4 regions of the Paenibacillus sp. FSL R7-0048 genome follow, and region 2 is predicted to be linked to each of the others. Evidence: predicted binding sites of a transcription regulator. Region 2 holds the regulator's gene; each other region holds the start of a gene.
What was found. Region 2 encodes Rex, which represses fermentation and respiration genes when NADH is low (regulators of the CRP and FNR family bind a similar motif). Its sites were predicted from a motif close to TTGTGAAATATTTCACAA; they were not measured.
Positions count from the first base shown of each region.

Region 1 (4,159 bases), 3.9 Mb from region 2:
TAAGGGAGTATTACATGAGTGTGATGTAGTGATCAATGCCGGCTCGGCAGGTTCAGCATGGAGTGGTGGAGAATACTGGAGTGACCATAAGTGCGTGGACTTACTGACAGAATGGGTTTATGAGGGTGGTACTTTTATAGGTATCAATCAGCCTTCGGCGCTTGATGGTTATGACAGCTTTTTCAGAATGGCACATGTGCTTGGTCTGGATGAGGATACAGGCTCCAAGGTAGCTCATGGAAGATGGACATTTGAGGCTAGAGATGAGCAAGGTTTAGTGCCTGAAGGAGCCAGCATAACACCTAAAAATAACATTTATCTTACGGATGGCTCAGCAGCGGTATTGTGTGAAAAGAGTGGGATGATAACATTGTCCACCCATGCATTTGGTAAAGGAAAGGGGATCTACCTGCCTTCTTTCACCTTAAGCTTTGAAAATACAAGATTGCTATTAAATGTGATTCGTTATGCCGGGAATGAGTTAAAGGAAACAAAGTACATTACGGATAATTTATATACAGAGTGTGCTTATTATCCAGAAAGTAAAATACTCGTCGTGATTAACAATAGCGACCAGCTTCAAAAAACTACGATTGATACGGAATATGGACAACAAACCCTGGAATTAGATCCGTTTGATACTATTATCCGAACTATTGGCGATTAATCCCATTAAAAAAGCTCAAGCCAGCGGCTAACTTGCCGATGCTTGAGCTTTTTGCTGTGAGGCCTATAGTATCTGTTATCTACTTATTTTGCTTTTATGAATTCAGCAGATTTGATCCCAGCTTGACGACCAAAAATAATGATTTCTGCAACAGAGTTGCCGCCAATCCGGTTTTGTCCGTGTAAGCCGCCTGTAACTTCGCCTGCCGCAAACAGACCAGGGATAGCTTCACCATCTTTATTTAGAACCTCTGTGTTCGTATTGATCTTCACGCCACCCATGGTGTAGTGAATCCCAGGAGCAATTTTAATAGCGTAGAAAGGACCAGTGGACAGGTCATTGTCCATTCCTGTAGTTCTGCCAAATTCGGCATCCTTTTTATTCTTAACGGCGCTGTTCCAAGTATCAAGCGTTGTTGCCAGCTTATCCTCTGGAACACCGATTTCTTTGGCCAAAGCTTCGATGGAATCCGCCTGAATCACGAAGCCCATTTTGTCATATTGTTCAATAGCCTTCACACGGGATTTAACACCGGAATCAAAGACCAGCGTAGCTGCTTTATTAGGCAGTGTATTGATGGAAGCTGTTACTTTATCACGGGTATCCAATTCATTGGTGAACCGTGTACCTTCACTGGAAACAAGGATAGCGCCTTCCCCACGAACAGCTTCGCCGATGAGGTAGGATTTTTCTTGCTGCACAGTCGGGTGAACTTGGATTTGATCCATATCGACGGTTGTGCCGCCGAGTTTCTCAATCATCTTGATGCCGTCCCCGGTACTGCCGATTTGGTTAGTAGTAACGTAGCCTTCCAAGTCAGGTCTTACTTCGGAGATCAAATCCATATTGGCACCGAATCCGCCAGTGGTTACAACGACAGCATCTGCCGTAATTGTTTTTTCCTCTGTTTGGTTAAAGAGGACTTTGACGCCATTTACTTTGCCATCTTTTTCAGTGATTTCTTTGACATCAGCATTCACGAAAAGAGGGATTTCTTTCTCTTGTACGTTTTTCACTAAACCTTTGACAAGGTATTGTCCCACAGCAGAGCCATCTTCAGGACGGTGTGTACGTTTTTCGTTCATGCCGCCTGTAATGGTGATATTGTTCAAGCGGATTCCGATGGAATCCAGCCAATCGATCGCACTCGCGGAATTATCAACGAAGAAACGAAGCATTTCTTTGTCGTTAGTGTCATGGCCACCTTTTAATGACTCTTCATAAAATAAATCATTGCTGTCTTCAATGTTTTGTTCTTTTTGGAATTTCGTTTCAGAAGCGTTCATCCCCGAAGAGGATTTGGTTGTGTTCCCGCCGGCAACCGGCATTTTTTCCAAAATAACAGGGTTCATGCCTTTCTCTTTGGCCTCAAGCGCCGCGGACATTCCCGCACCACCCGCACCGACAATGATGATATCATATTTATCTTTTAATTGATCGAATGGTGTGTAGCTTGCTTCAGATGCCCCGGAGACGGCTTCAACTTCTTTTTTCTCGTTGTTATTACTCTTGCTCTCGTTCACCTTGTCGTTTCCATTACCGCAACCTGCGATAACGAGCATGACAGAGAGGACGAGACTCAGAGCACCAGCTGCTTTCTTTTTCATTGTTAACCCTCCACTTTTATATTTCTCTATTAAGATGTACCAAAAGAACCCGACAAAAAAGAAAGGAAGTATCAGAGGGAGTTGGAAGTGGAGAAGCGCGCGCGTCGCTGTTATTCTCCTAACTTCAAATCTTCTACGGTTACGTCCACAGTTTCCATCGTTATTCTCTTTAGTTCATCTTCTTATTAAGTATACCATCAATCATGACTATTAGTGAAAGTTTTCACAAATTATACAAGTCGTCTATTCTAACATAGGGTAACGAAATATTGAGCGGATTAGGCGGAAAATGGACCATAAACCATATAACTAGAAGATTTGGCGTGAGATTTTCTCACTGTAGAAGTGGTAACTGTCACGGATTAGTAAAGCGGTTTTTGTTCTTCTGGATTTTTAAATGGTAAAATGAGAGTATTGCCTACTAGTCAATCCGGAAAGACTAACATGAGACATAGGAACAAATTCTAATTAATAGGTGAGAATATGGAATTTAATAACGTAATAAAAGAAAAAGTAAAAGAAGATAACTATAAAGTGTTTGCTTTACTAAGCCGCTATTTGAATAATACCCCCGACTTTATTAACAAAGAAGAAATTGAAGAAATCGTAAACTGTGGTGTATCTTATGAATACGCTTTTGGTTTAATGCTGGCTGCTGCTTTTGGGATGGATACGGTTGATAATGTTGATGATAAGGAATTGTTCAACCAATATTTTAGCAATATGCTTCATAAGCTTGATGCAAATGAATATTATGACAATCCATATTATAAAAATATCAAGATACCAACTATAAAGATTAATAATAGTGAATTAAAATATGAAAAATATAAACCTTTTGAAGGTTTTGTTTGCAATGATATCATCCGGACAGAAGAGGGAAGACAAATTCCTCAGGTTGGTTTTTTTCAAACTGAATTCATGTTCCCGGCTGTCTTGGAGAATGACAGAATCTGGATGACGATCACGCCAAATGAAATAGAAACAATGAAAGAAGCTGTTGATAAAGCGTTTGGGAATGTTCTTACGTTTGGGCTTGGACTTGGCTATTATGCTTATATGGTTTCTGAAAAAGTTAATGTTGAAAGCATAACGGTTGTTGAAAAAAATCAAGATGTCATTGATTTATTTAATAAATATGTACTGCCACAATTCAGTAATGCTCACAAGATCAGGCTTATCCAAGCAGATGCTTTCGAATATGCAGAACAACATATGTCTAAGGAAAAATATGATTTTGTATTTACGGATTTATGGCATGATGTTTCTGATGGAATGGACATGTATTTAAAAATGAAAAAGTTTGAAAAGGAAAGCCCGGATACTGTATTTATGTACTGGATAGAACAATCTATTTTATGTTATTTGTAATTTTGAGTTGCGTTAATCTGTTGTAGCTGACTCCGAAAGGAAGAACCCATTTTTGAAAACTCCTATATCTATCATAAATTGGCTAGAGCACAACGAAATCATAAACGACTTATTAAATCAGGAAGACAGCTTAACTGCGCATACAATGGATCAAGGATTTGAAGCTGAGGTCATGAGGATTAATTCTGATCAAGAGAGCTATGTACTGAAAACATGGAATAAGGAATCCAGACCGGATGTCCAGTTTCAATATCGTTTATTGGATGTTCTATCCGAACGAGGAGTAGCCGTCTCTAAAGCAGTGGGCTGGGGAATCAATCCGGAGGGACATAAGGTGTTGTTAACAAGTTTTGACGGAACCCCTATTCATAAAATGAATACCAGGAAAATGAAGAAACTCGCAAGCCTATTAGCAAAAATACATAAAATTCGCGTTGAAGAGATTGGAAATATACAACTGCCAAAATACGATTTCATCGGCTACTTTTTCCCTGAAGCTAAAGAACAATCTGAT
Region 1 is NZ_JBBORF010000001.1:844,889-849,047, forward strand. It holds gene gnpA (1,3-beta-galactosyl-N-acetylhexosamine phosphorylase) at 1-667, shown strand, start outside; gene NSQ91_RS03685 (flavocytochrome c) at 751-2,274, opposite strand; gene NSQ91_RS03690 (spermine/spermidine synthase domain-containing protein) at 2,758-3,645, shown strand; gene NSQ91_RS03695 (aminoglycoside phosphotransferase family protein) at 3,698-4,159, shown strand, end outside.
Region 1: the regulator Rex is predicted to act here: its motif matches at 2,486-2,503, upstream of NSQ91_RS03685 (flavocytochrome c).

Region 2 (4,159 bases):
ATCATCGATTTTCCTTCTTGGGAGACGTACTGAACCAGTTCACGTAATTTCGTGCCTGGCTGGAGATCAAGTTTCAAAGTGACCTCATTGCGGTTAATACTGATATGAGAATTATTGACGCCCTCATATTGAGATACAATCTTCTGAAGTGGTTCCTGCATTGCAAACTGACGATACAAAAAGAAGCCACCAAACAATAGAGTAGCCGACAGTAGAGACGTTATCAGCACAGGTACAAGACGTAATTTCAAGAAACGTCCTCCTCTCAAAGATGACAAAATATAAAGCTCATTATAATAATTTATAGCTACTTGAGAGCTCATCAGAGAGACTGAAGTCTCTTATTGCTGTTCTAATTACAAGTAGTAGTATATCACAGGTGTATATACTAATTTCAAAATAAATGTGAATATATTTAAAATTTAATTTTTTAAATATTTCCATCAATACCAAATAAATTCCTCACTTTCGACAAAACCGGCCTTGATTTTTAATCAATCGGCCTATTTTCGTATGTGAATATAAGAGAATATTCGGTGATAACCACCCATTCAGTATATCACTTAGTATATCACTTTTGTACATCAAATAAATGTAAACAAGCGAACTTATAATAAGTTCGCTTGTTTACTATGCCACCCTTAATTCCCTTATGTTCAGCTTAACTTTTAGGTAAACTGTAACCTTCGCCCATTCGGGACCCATCCGAAAAGCGATAAAATTGATAATAATACCGACCGCTCTGTTTATAAAAAAGCTGCCAAGCATACTCTCCGTTATATACTCCCGGCAGCAAGCGTTCAATCGTTATGTCCGGAAGATCAGCTTTGATAATGCCGCGTATTTGGGCTTCCGAGGTTCCTTTACTTAGTTCCTCAGCAAACACTGCGTCGTCGCCTTCAGCAAATTTTCCATCTACCGTAAAGCGGACCCAGACCATAAGAGCAGTCCCGGCTTCATTTTTTCCTGTTAAAACCCAGTACACTGCATTTTCATCCCAAACCGATTTTTGTGCTTTAGTTACCTCTGTTAGACCCGCTCTGGTTTTGGCAACATCCTTAGCGATATCACGCTCGTTCCATTGATCTTTCATAATATAGGCATAGAACTGGATAAGTCCAAACCCCAGGAGCAGAATCAGAACTGACCCCAGGAGGATCCATTTTTTCCTTTTCTTCAAGGTACAGCTCCCTTTCTAGTAATATATCTTTTTTGATTATATAACACACCCGCGCGTTTATCCAAAATTTCATAATTTTCTAGCTTTCCCAGCCTTAAAAATACACAAAAGGCCGCAACTTTTGCTAAAAGCAAAAAGTCGCAGCCTATTATTTATTCGTTATTCTCCAGACTTAACGCTTCAATAAACCTTCGAAGGCTTCTTGCGCTTTACGCCGGATAGCTTCCTCATCCAGGGTTAAGCATTGTCCATGCTTGATGACCTGTTTACCATTCACCCACACATGCTCAACATCCTTAGCGCTAGCAGAGTAAACTGCATGAGACAACAGATCTGTGTGTGGCAGCAAATGCGGCTGATCGATATCAATAGCAATGAAATCTGCTTTCATCCCTACAGCAAGTCTGCCTACATTATTTAAAAAGATGGACTGCGCGCCATATTCTGTAGCCATACGCAGAGCCTCTGGAGCTGGAACAGCCGTTGGATCACCGCTGACACCCTTATGAATGAGAGCTGCAAGCCGCATCTCTTCAAACATATCCAAGTTATTGTTGCTTGCCGCGCCATCCGTGCCAAGAGACACCTTCACACCAGCTTTTAGAAGATCAGTAACCCGAGCCACTCCGCTAGCCAGCTTCAAATTACTGCCCGGATTATGAGATACACCCACATTATGGCGAGCCAAGATCTCAATCTCTTCATCATTTAAATGAACACCATGTGCAACTATCGAGGGACGTGTGAACATGCCAAGCTTCTCTAAGTGAGCTACAGGACGCAACCCGTAATCCGCCACATTTTGTTCCACTTCACGTTTCGTTTCGGACATATGCGTATGCATCGGTAAATCCAGATCATGCGCTGCCTGCACGAACTTAACCAGGAAGTCCGGAGGGCAAGTATAAGGGGCGTGCGGCGAGATCATAGTAGTAATTCTACCTTCAGCCTTTCCATGCCAGTTACGGGCAAAAGAAATTGCTTCCGCAAGCTTGTGATTCTGTACATCCTCTGGACATAACCCGATCACACCACGCATCAATACGGAACGGATACCTGATAACTCAGCTACCTCGGCTACTCGGTCCATATGATCATACATATCGAGGAAGGTCGTAGTTCCACCCTTCAGCATTTCCAATACAGATAAGGAGGTTCCCCAGTATACATCATCACCGGTGAACTTTTCCTCCATTGGCCACATCTTCTCCTGAAGCCACACTTGTAGCGCTAAATCATCTCCATATCCACGCAGCAAAGACATCGCCGCATGACCATGTGTGTTTACAAGTCCAGGCATGAACAGCAGACGGCTGCCATCAACCACTTGCACTCCAGCTTCCATCTGAGGCTCTTCTTTTCCTATGTAAGTGATTAAATCATCTTCAATAGTCATATATCCACTCAGAACCGGCTCATCCGTTCCCGGAGTCAGAAAATACCCGCCCTTAATTATCGTTTTATTGTTGTTCATGTTCGCTTTCTTCCTTTCCATCCCGCAAGTAATAAGCAAGACTTTGCAGATCAGTTGTAAAATCAGCTGCATGCACCCGGATATTCGGTGGTGTCTTCAGAATCACAGGGGCAAAGTTCAAAATCGCTTCAATCCCAGAAGAAATGAGAATATCTGCTACATTTTGAGCTTCTGAATCAGGTACGGTAATAATGGCAATGCGAATACCTTGCTCACGAATCGTGCTGCCTAGTTCATCCATCGGTTGCACAGTAAGGGAGTTGATCTTACGTCCAACCTTAGGAGCGTACGAATCAAATATAGCCGTGATTTTCATAGTATCTTTAAGATATGCATTGTAATTAGACAAGGCATGTCCGAGATTACCTGCTCCAACTAAAGCTACATTAAGCTGTTGATCCAGCTTCAGGATATGACGGATTTTCTCAATAAGATACGTTACATCATAGCCGATACCTTTTCTGCCGAAGTCACCAAAATATGCTAAATCCTTACGAATCTGTGCGGGATTAAGATCAAGCTTTTGTCCAAGTTCCTGAGAGGAAACTGTTAATATTTCGCGATTCTGGAGATCATTCAAAAAACGCAAGTACACAGGCAGTCTGCGAACAACGGCTTCTGATATTTTATCCGATTTCATATTTTTCCTCCTAAAAATAGTAATGTTCTTGTGAAAATCCATATTTAAACGTCTACCTCTCCTTATTAAGGACGGTACTGTAACACACCGCCCTTAAGGATAAGGAGGAGCTAAACTGAAGACGAGCGTTTTAAGAAGCGCCGCCATCCTCTAGCCATTCCGCTATGCGAGGGACCATTTGATCAGTAAGCATATGCTCCATTTTGGGACCAGGCAATGAATAAAGGAAATACTTCCCGTAATGAGATTCAATAACCCTTGTATCATAAACAATAACTATTCCGCGATCCTGCGCCGTGCGAACCAGTCTTCCGAATCCCTGCTTAAAACGAATAACCGCTTGAGGAACAGATAATTTCATGAACGGATTCTTCTTCTGGGCCTGCAATAACTCCGACTTCGCTTCCGCCAACGGGTGATTCGGTGGTTGAAACGGAAGTCTCACGATGGCCAGGCAAGTCAGTGCTTCACCTGGAATATCTACACCTTCCCAGAAGCTGCTCGTCCCCAGCAATACGGATGCTGCACTGTCCTGAAAGCGGCGGATCAGCTTGCTCCGGCTGCCACCTTCCACGCCTTGACCAAGCACCGTAATCTCTTGTGAGGCCAAAGCCTCTTTAAGCGGATCATATACCTGACGCAGCATTTTATAAGAAGTAAACAGAACCAGCATCCGCCCACGTGTTGTTTTAGCAGCTTCCGATAATGACTGTACGAGTGTATCGACAAATCGAGCATCGCCCACACTCCCCTTCACACTAGGAAAATCACGCGGTATAACTAGCAGTGCCTGCTCGCGATACTTAAAGGGAGATGGAAGGAGTGAGGTCATTAGACGTCCCTCTTCTACTGCTTCGTTAAGTCC
Region 2 is NZ_JBBORF010000001.1:4,789,107-4,793,265, forward strand. It holds gene NSQ91_RS21360 (hypothetical protein) at 1-251, opposite strand, end outside; gene NSQ91_RS21365 (cell wall elongation regulator TseB-like domain-containing protein) at 662-1,180, opposite strand; gene NSQ91_RS21370 (amidohydrolase) at 1,353-2,654, opposite strand; gene NSQ91_RS21375 (redox-sensing transcriptional repressor Rex) at 2,641-3,294, opposite strand; gene dinG (ATP-dependent DNA helicase DinG) at 3,425-4,159, opposite strand, start outside.

Region 3 (4,159 bases), 170 kb from region 2:
TAGAATCCCACACTTTGACGGCCATAACCTGGGTCAACATCAGGGAGGGGACAAAAAATAAGGTTAAGGTAGGAAGCATAATCATAACGGCGCGTGCAAAAGGGTACCTCCAAATATAGCGAATTCCATCGATCAAATCCTGTGTGAATTTCCGTTCTTTCTTGGGCACGTTATTCAATTGAGTTGGCAAAGGAAGGGAGCGGACCGCTAAAACGAGCAGAAAGGAGAGAAAGAACGTAGCTCCATCAAATAAAATAGCGTCGGCGGCTCCAAAACTCGCTACGAAAATCCCACCGGCTGAATAACCAATAGTCCGGCAGATGTTTTCAGACAAGTTCAACAATCCTACCGCTTTTTGTAGATGTTCTTTACCAACAACAGTAGTGATAGAAGCTTGGTATGCCGGGGACTGGAATAAAGCTGAAACGGTCGTAAGACCCGTCAGTATAGCGACGACAATGAACGAAGTAGAAGGCAGGGAAATGGCTAAAGCAAGTGTCACTACGAGTCCGCAACTTATCAGATCTGTGATCAGCATGAGGGTTCGACGATTGACCCTATCCGCAAAAGTTCCCCCTATTGATCCAAGTAAAGAACTGAGCACTAAATTGATTATCGTGATGATGGCAATCATTTTGGCGCTGCCGGTCGTTTGCAGTACCCATAAACTTAATGCAATACTATGAAAAGTGTTACCAAATAAGGAAATGGAGTACGAACTGAGTAGCAGCAGGAATCTCCGATTTCCCCAAAGAGAGGGATGAGCTTGAACAGCAGGGGGAACTTGTTTCACTAATACAGGACCAGGCATAAGTTATGCTCCCTTCAACTTAAACGCTTAAGTGAATAGCCAAAAAAATTATTCTACAAAATAACAATTATTTTCTTGTGCGGAGTAGTCAGAATGATGCAATAATTTGTCCATGAGTTCAAATGCAGTAGCCGCTTTATCCCCTGTGAAAATGAATTTATGAACGTCATCGCCTAATATTTCCGGGCAATTGCAGGTGCAATGAACAGAGAGTTGTTCGAACCTCCCGTTTTTTTCAACGTAACTTCCAATAAACTCATTAATGACAATAGCCTCTTTATAGCCCCCCTCCTGTAAGAATGTATTTAATTCCTCCAAATTGACAACGGTGAATATCGCTTCTTCAGGTAATGGAAGACTGTCCTGAATAAAGCGGGTGAGGAAAGAGTTATTGAAGCTCTCCATAATTAAACATACCTGTGAAAGGTCCTGTGGTTTTACCTTTTGCAGAGCTGCTCGATAGTTGAAAAGGACTTGCTTAAAGAGTTTATCTTCAATCATGCTGTCGATCAGAATCAAAGGAATTCCTTCTACAAAATGTTTAGAGATCGAATAAAAGGCTTCCTCACGCACATCGATCAGAAATACAGCCTCCAGTTTTCTTTCTACGATAATATCCAAAGAAGGCTGGTCAACATCAAGTGAATATAGCAGCGTATGGTAACCAGCATTTGTTAACCGTTGTTCCAAGGCATGTATAAATGAGAACTGGGCATGGAGCTTCCAGTGTGGGGTATGGGCTGATGTGTTAACAAGCACACCGACCAATCCTGTTTTCTGATTCGCAAGTGAACGTGCTGCCAGATTCGGTATGTAATGCAGTTCCTCGGCAAGCTGAAGAATCTGCTGGCGCGTTTTCTCAGGAATGGTTTGGTTGCCGACACGATTCAGAACATAGCTCACTGTTGCGACGGAGACATTGGCACGAAGTGCGATGTCCTTCATGGTTGTCTTTTTCACCAGTAAATAGCTCCCTTATCCTTGTGATATTTTCTAAAGATTAACATTCTGATTCTAAAGCGTCAATGGGGGGGAGTGAGCAGTCAGATGACCCTGCTAAGTTGCTAGAAATGGAAGAATGTAGCCCTTGAGATTCAACCCTGGGAAGATCTGCTTGATAATCGTCTTAAGCTAAATTATACGAAACAAGCTTTATGCAAAAGCTGAAAAAATGCTTATTAACCCAATGGTCATCCTTCCGCTGTATTATTTTTATGCTGATGTTTTGCATAAACCTAACATTAAAAAAGTAAGCGTAGAGTATGATAGTTCCATATCTTTTTCAAGAGGGTATTTAATCTAAAAAATTATAGTAATAAAGACTATGAGGATACTTCCGCAGTTGTTGGGAGTGTCCTTTTTGTGTGGAATTAAGCACCTTTGTGACCTTTCTTAAAATTTGGGTAAATAAGTATTAAGATCTATGAACTTAAAACGGGCAGCGAGATGAGGTGTTACTTATGGATACGATTCCGGATGGAAAGGAGTGATCTTTGTGAAACCGCTTCAGATAACGACACAATATTGTGAAAATTTTCACCTGTTTATTAAAAATTTTAATATATAATTAATTTATAATCAAAAACAAGGGGGATTTCAAATGAAGTTATTTAAAATGATGTTAGTAGCAGGCGTCTCGGTTGCAGTCTTGTCTGGTTGTGGTGCGAATAATAATAATGCGACTAATTCGGCGGCTACTACGGCTCCAACTACAGAGCAAACGGATGCAGTTACTACAGCTTCAATCGTAAATCAAGCAGATGCGTTTACCAAGGCTGTAAGTAAAGATGGAAATTGGATTATTGCCATTCTAAATGATGTGACGATTGCCCAAGATGTTGTTGTTGAAGGCGAATTCCATGATAAAGGGGCCGCAGACGGCGACATCTACCGTAAGATTGCTCTTTATGCCCAAGACGCTGATCACAAAGTTACTGCCAATTACACACTCACTGTACCTAAGTTAACTGTACAAAGTGAAAATTTACGAGTTCAAGGCGGAACCATTAAAGGTGATGTTTATGTAGAAGCGAACGGATTTAATCTGCATGAAACCTCGACTATTGATGGCAATCTTTACTTCGCAAACGAAGATGTGAAAGCAACTGCAGGGATTGAAGGTAAAGTAACTGGGGCAACTGAAGTTAAATAAGTTAGTGATGTTTTCGATTAGTTAGATGTAGAAGTTGAAGGACTAAATAGATAGAATTATCCGGATAGGTTCAGGAAAAAGGAATCAGTATGAATGGGCAAACTCATAATGGACTACACCCCATCTAGTTACCATATGAGAGCCGACGGAAGCTTTGAAGTAACAAGTAATGGAGTATTGAAGTGTACAGTAGATGGGTTTAACTGTATTTTGTACAACTAAAATGCTCAAAATGCTCGGCCAATGAAAATAGCTGTATTTAGTACATCTATTTTCTTGATTTAATACTCTACAGGCTATTTCTCTAGTTTTTAATTGTATAGAATACACTTAAAGTTAGAATTAGCCCTTGTGGATATGGAATAAGTGTATAGAATGCAGTTATCTTACAAATTTCAACAAGATAGTGCGTTACAACGGAGTGGGTATCCGAAAGCTACGAATGATTAAGCTTAGCTCGTAACCTACTCAAGCAAACCACCGCAGACCCAAAACACCAGGCAGTGAACCTCCAACGGAGAATCGCTGCCTGGTTGTTTTTTGTGGATGAATATATGAACTATTGTTGATTTTCTTCATATTGACTTATAATATTACTACCACTACTAGGAGGAACACATATGTCTAAGGAGTATTCGCGCACATATATTGAGAGCGTAAAGCTTGAAATGTTAAATAGGTTGGGATTAAAGCAGGTGTTCTTCAAGGAGCAAATAGGGGATAGCCTAATTTTTGAAGCTGTGGGCTTTGATAAAGGGGCAAAACATCGCTTTTGCGTTAGACCAAAGACGAAAACGATTGATGAATTCATTTCAGGCAAATGGATGAAGGTCCGCAGTTTTATAATCAAAAGTGTGGATATTTAATGTTGAACCCTATAAAGGTAGCCCCGTTAATCGGAGTTACCTTTTTATTTTTTGACCCATAGTCATTGATAATGTGAAGTATCTCCATACAGATCGATGGTTGTATTGTTATCAGTTAGGGTTACTTTACATAATGCTGTAGAGAGAATATCCGGTAACTCCCCAATTTCCTGCAATGATTTATTGAGAAAATAAGCCATAATGACTTTTAAAGTCATCCGATGCGTGACGATGAGCACTTCTAGCCCTACGTTATCGTTTATGATGCGCTCCATTGTCGGCACTACTCTTTGTTCAAGCTGCTTGTAAGTTTCACCTGAGGTTAGAGGA
Region 3 is NZ_JBBORF010000001.1:4,616,028-4,620,186, reverse strand. It holds gene NSQ91_RS20645 (MFS transporter) at 1-811, opposite strand, end outside; gene NSQ91_RS20640 (LacI family DNA-binding transcriptional regulator) at 860-1,771, opposite strand; gene NSQ91_RS20635 (polymer-forming cytoskeletal protein) at 2,412-2,963, shown strand; gene NSQ91_RS20630 (hypothetical protein) at 3,584-3,829, shown strand; gene NSQ91_RS20625 (histidine phosphatase family protein) at 3,892-4,159, opposite strand, start outside.
Region 3: the regulator Rex is predicted to act here: its motif matches at 2,336-2,353, upstream of NSQ91_RS20635 (polymer-forming cytoskeletal protein).

Region 4 (4,159 bases), 300 kb from region 2:
ATTTAGAGCAGCCTTCCTCTTGTTTCCAACCCAGTACATGCATAACCTCTTTAGTAGTACTAAGACCTTTAGCTGTAATCTCAGCAACAATCTCATCCCGGCTAAGCGTTGTGCAGTTACAAATTCCTTGCTTGGCAGACTGCTCAAAACTATCACCCAGGACAAATTGTAAAATTTGTTCTACAACCGGTTTACAACCTCCGCAAGAGCGCGTCGCTCCTGTACATGCTTTTATTTCGTCCACAGTAGTAAAACCATTTTCTATGACCGCATCCACAATCGCTTTTTTCGTAACCCCGTTACAGCCACAAACGATTTCTTCGTCCGCCATCGCTTCTACGGATGTGCTCTTTTTGGCTCCATTTCCGCAGCAGCCCGTACCCATAACCTCTGTATAAATTTCATCGGTCATTACAGCGCCTTGTTTTACTAACTTTTGCAGGTTAGCCGACTCTGTCACATCCCCGAACAGGACTGCACCAACAATGACATTGTCTTTGAGCAGAATTTTCTTATAGGTTCGCTTCCATTCATCTTTGCTTGAGATTACAGCATGTTCAGGAGAATCCATAAACTCACCTGCAGAAAATACATCCACTCCGGAAATTTTTAATTTGGTGGAGACAACAGAACCTTCATATGGGTTTGTATCGCTTCCGCAGAGATGTTTAGCTAGAACCATCCCCTGCTCGAATAGCGGAGCTACTAATCCGTAACAAACTCCGCGATGTTCGGCACATTCGCCAATGGAATATACATTTTGCATAGAGGTCTGCAGATAATCGTCCACTACAATCCCACGATTAACAGCAATTCCGCTTTCTTTTGCCACAGTTATATTCGGTTTGATGCCTACAGCCATAACTACAAAATCAGCCGCAAGTGAAGTGCCATCACTAAATTGTAATCCACTTACTCTCTGTTCCCCGGTCAATTCTACTGTTTGTTTGCCCATAGCAAATTTCACGCCTTGACGCTCTAGCTCAGCCTGCAACATATAGGAGGCATTACGATCCAGCTGGCGCTCCATTAGATCTTCCATCAGATGCACTACAGTAACGTCCATGCCAAGGTTCACAAGACCCTTTGCCGCTTCCAAGCCAAGTAACCCCCCGCCGATTACCGCCGCTTTGTTGTATTGTTTAGCCGCAGCCAGCATTGCATCACAATCTGCAATATCCCGGAAACCCACAACGCCTTCCTTATCACAACCAGGTACAGGTAAAATAAATGAATTCGAACCCGTTGCAATAATCACTTTATCGTAAGAAACAGCCATACCGTTATCTGCAATTACTTGCTTAGAATGCTCGTCAATTCGTGTAACTGTTGTTGCTGTATGCAAGGTAATGTTGTTATCTTCATACCAATTCCAGTCGTTTAGGATGATATCATTGATGGTTTTGCTGCCTTCGAGAACATAGGACAACATGATCCGATTATAATTGGGATGAGGTTCGCTTCCAAAGACCGTAATGTCATAAGCTCCACCTAGCTTCAATATCTGCTCTAGCGTACCTATGCCTGCCATACCGTTGCCTATTAATACTAATTTTTCTCTCTTCGCTGCCATGGTTAGGTGCCTCCTCATTCTTATCCGTTCTTGTTGAACTTTGCTTCAACTTCTCTTCTACATAATGGAATTATACATTTCAAAATTTAAGAGAGATTGTGATTACAGTCACATTAAATGTGAATGTTTTCACATAAAAGTAAGGCAACTTTATTAGGTTATAACTTCCAATAAAAAAAACCAGATCACGGGTTCTGAGCAACCGTTGATCTGGCATTTATGTACTTTTTTTAACGTATAGCCAATAAAATCTCCAATTCATCCTGCACTCTAAGCTTCATGTCCATTCCATTCTCAAGCAGCTGCTTCCCATTCACCTTCATCTTCCAAACTTCATTGCTAAGAGGAGTATAATCACCAATGGATAACACCTTTTTGTTGTCTTCGGTCAACTGCACCACACTGCTGTTCTTCAACAAACCTCTCACTGTTAAATCTTCAGTAAATCCCATAACATATGAATGATTCAAATTCACTTGCTCACTTCCACCATTCACGGTCAACAACACAATTTGAAGGGGTTCCTCTTGTTCCTTAGACATCGCCGTAATTACTAATTTTGATTCATGCCCGACTGTTCGACCCCAATCCTCAGGTCCAATGGTCTCCCCATCCATTTGCAGCTCCCAATTCATTCCTGGACCGAGTGAAATATTATTTACCGTTAGAATGCTTGTGTTATCCTCAGAAAAGGTGGCCTTCCCACTACCTTTCAGTAGGTCAAAGATCGTTATCCCTTTTCTGTAGCTCTCGCTAAGCTGCTTGTCCAAAGGGTTGGTAAGCAAGTCATTTCCCGCAACGATAAGCGAAAGCGTAGGCCCGTCTGATCCTGCTAAGCCATTATTCCCTTCATTATTAATGTCAGCAAGAGTGGAACACCCACCTATTATGAATACGATGACTAATCCTAGTAACAACCTCCACATATATTTCGTGGGCATAGTGACACCGCCTTGTCCCGCCTAATGACCACACAGCGTCTCAGGCTTGTAGTAAGTTATGCATACTGTCTATTTAAGAATAACGTAAATAAGCTTTGTTCTCAAATATAAAAAAAGTCCCCTAAGGGACTCTATGAAAACTCATTTTTTCTACTGGAATCTAGGGAACAATATATTATTCTCCAGATGAACATGTTCAAAAGTCATGCTCTCCAGCTCCTCTAGCCGGGCATAAGTCAAACGATAGGTTGTACAAGCATGAGCCGGTGGGGTGAAATCAGCTGTTATTTTGCGTATTTGTCTCAATATATCGCCTGCTGTGTCATGTTCACTCTCAAGGTCAACTAATGCCTCACGAAGTATGGTCAGCCCTTCTTCACTTGGATTGGCATCATACGCTAATAATTTTGGAAACTCGTCTTCCTCTTCTTTAGCTGTATGCTGAAGCAGATCTTCCTTGAGTGCATTAAACAAACTATATAACTCTTCTAAATGAGGGGAATCTCCGCCATGAACCCGGTATACCTTAGTTACATTTTGGCTAATCAGGGGCAGCTCTTCACGCAGGTAATGGTGATGTTTACTCACGATATGCTCGATTAACTCTGCAGAAGGTGCTGTGTTCCATGCGAGTTCTTCTTGAGGTACCGGATATTCCTCGAACAGCTTGTTGAGATCACTAATGATCATCTCTTGATCTAGTCCACGCTCTACAGCTGCTTCAGCAAGAGGTTTGGCGCCTCCACAGCAGAAATCAATCCGTTTGGACTTGAAATAATCCGCAGCTTTTGGGAATTGCAGTACAATATCTTTTACCAGGGCATCTGGAGTAAATCCAGGTTGCACCGATTGCTTATGCTGTAAATCCGAAATTCTATCATTAGGTTGTTTAGTTTCCATAATAGTTCCTCCTCGGGATATGTGATCAGGTTCTGAAAAAATCTTTTCTACCTGTTCACCTTAACCCTGAAAGGAGTTTTGACTTGTGATTGTACTCACGAAAATTGTATCTCTTTGTTGAACGAAAAAGGTCAATTATGGTGATCTCTGACCACAATCAACCTGTTTACATAACGCTTTAGCGTACTTTAGGTTAAAATTACCAAGCATTATTGTATGTACAAACGAAATGACGAAATTTTATACAGGTATTATATGTGTTATTGGCTGAATAATAGATTACTTAGGCACTCGGTAGCCCCACCAAAAGAAGAAGCTTGAGCAATACTTAAAAAGTTTCTTCTGTTACAGCCTTAAAAGGAGCGTGTCCAGTTTCTGCATTTCTTAATAAAGTCGGCTTTCTAAACCTTAAACTGCACCGCAACTTATAAATAGCCGTGTCTTCATTCATTTCAATGAAGATTACATCTATCCATATTGGTACTAATGGTTCTAGTCCACAAAGTATATTTATAGTTTTATCCAGCGTTAATTGCTTATTCCCAATGTTTTCTTCACTTAAAATGTTTAGCCTCATCATATCATCTGCACCGTTTAGCGGCTTGTCTTTTTCTTTCACAGGCTCTATAACAAATTTACAATCGGTAAAAATCAATCCTTTCTTTCTTGATATTTCCTCAATAGTTTTTAATAAATTCCCTTTAAAAATATCTTTATTCATCTGTTTTATCTCTTCCACGTTCAT
Region 4 is NZ_JBBORF010000001.1:5,085,162-5,089,320, forward strand. It holds gene nirB (nitrite reductase large subunit NirB) at 1-1,573, opposite strand, end outside; gene NSQ91_RS22725 (hypothetical protein) at 1,804-2,514, opposite strand; gene ric (iron-sulfur cluster repair di-iron protein) at 2,665-3,360, opposite strand; gene NSQ91_RS22735 (hypothetical protein) at 3,743-4,135, opposite strand.
Region 4: the regulator Rex is predicted to act here: its motif matches at 1,691-1,708, upstream of nirB (nitrite reductase large subunit NirB).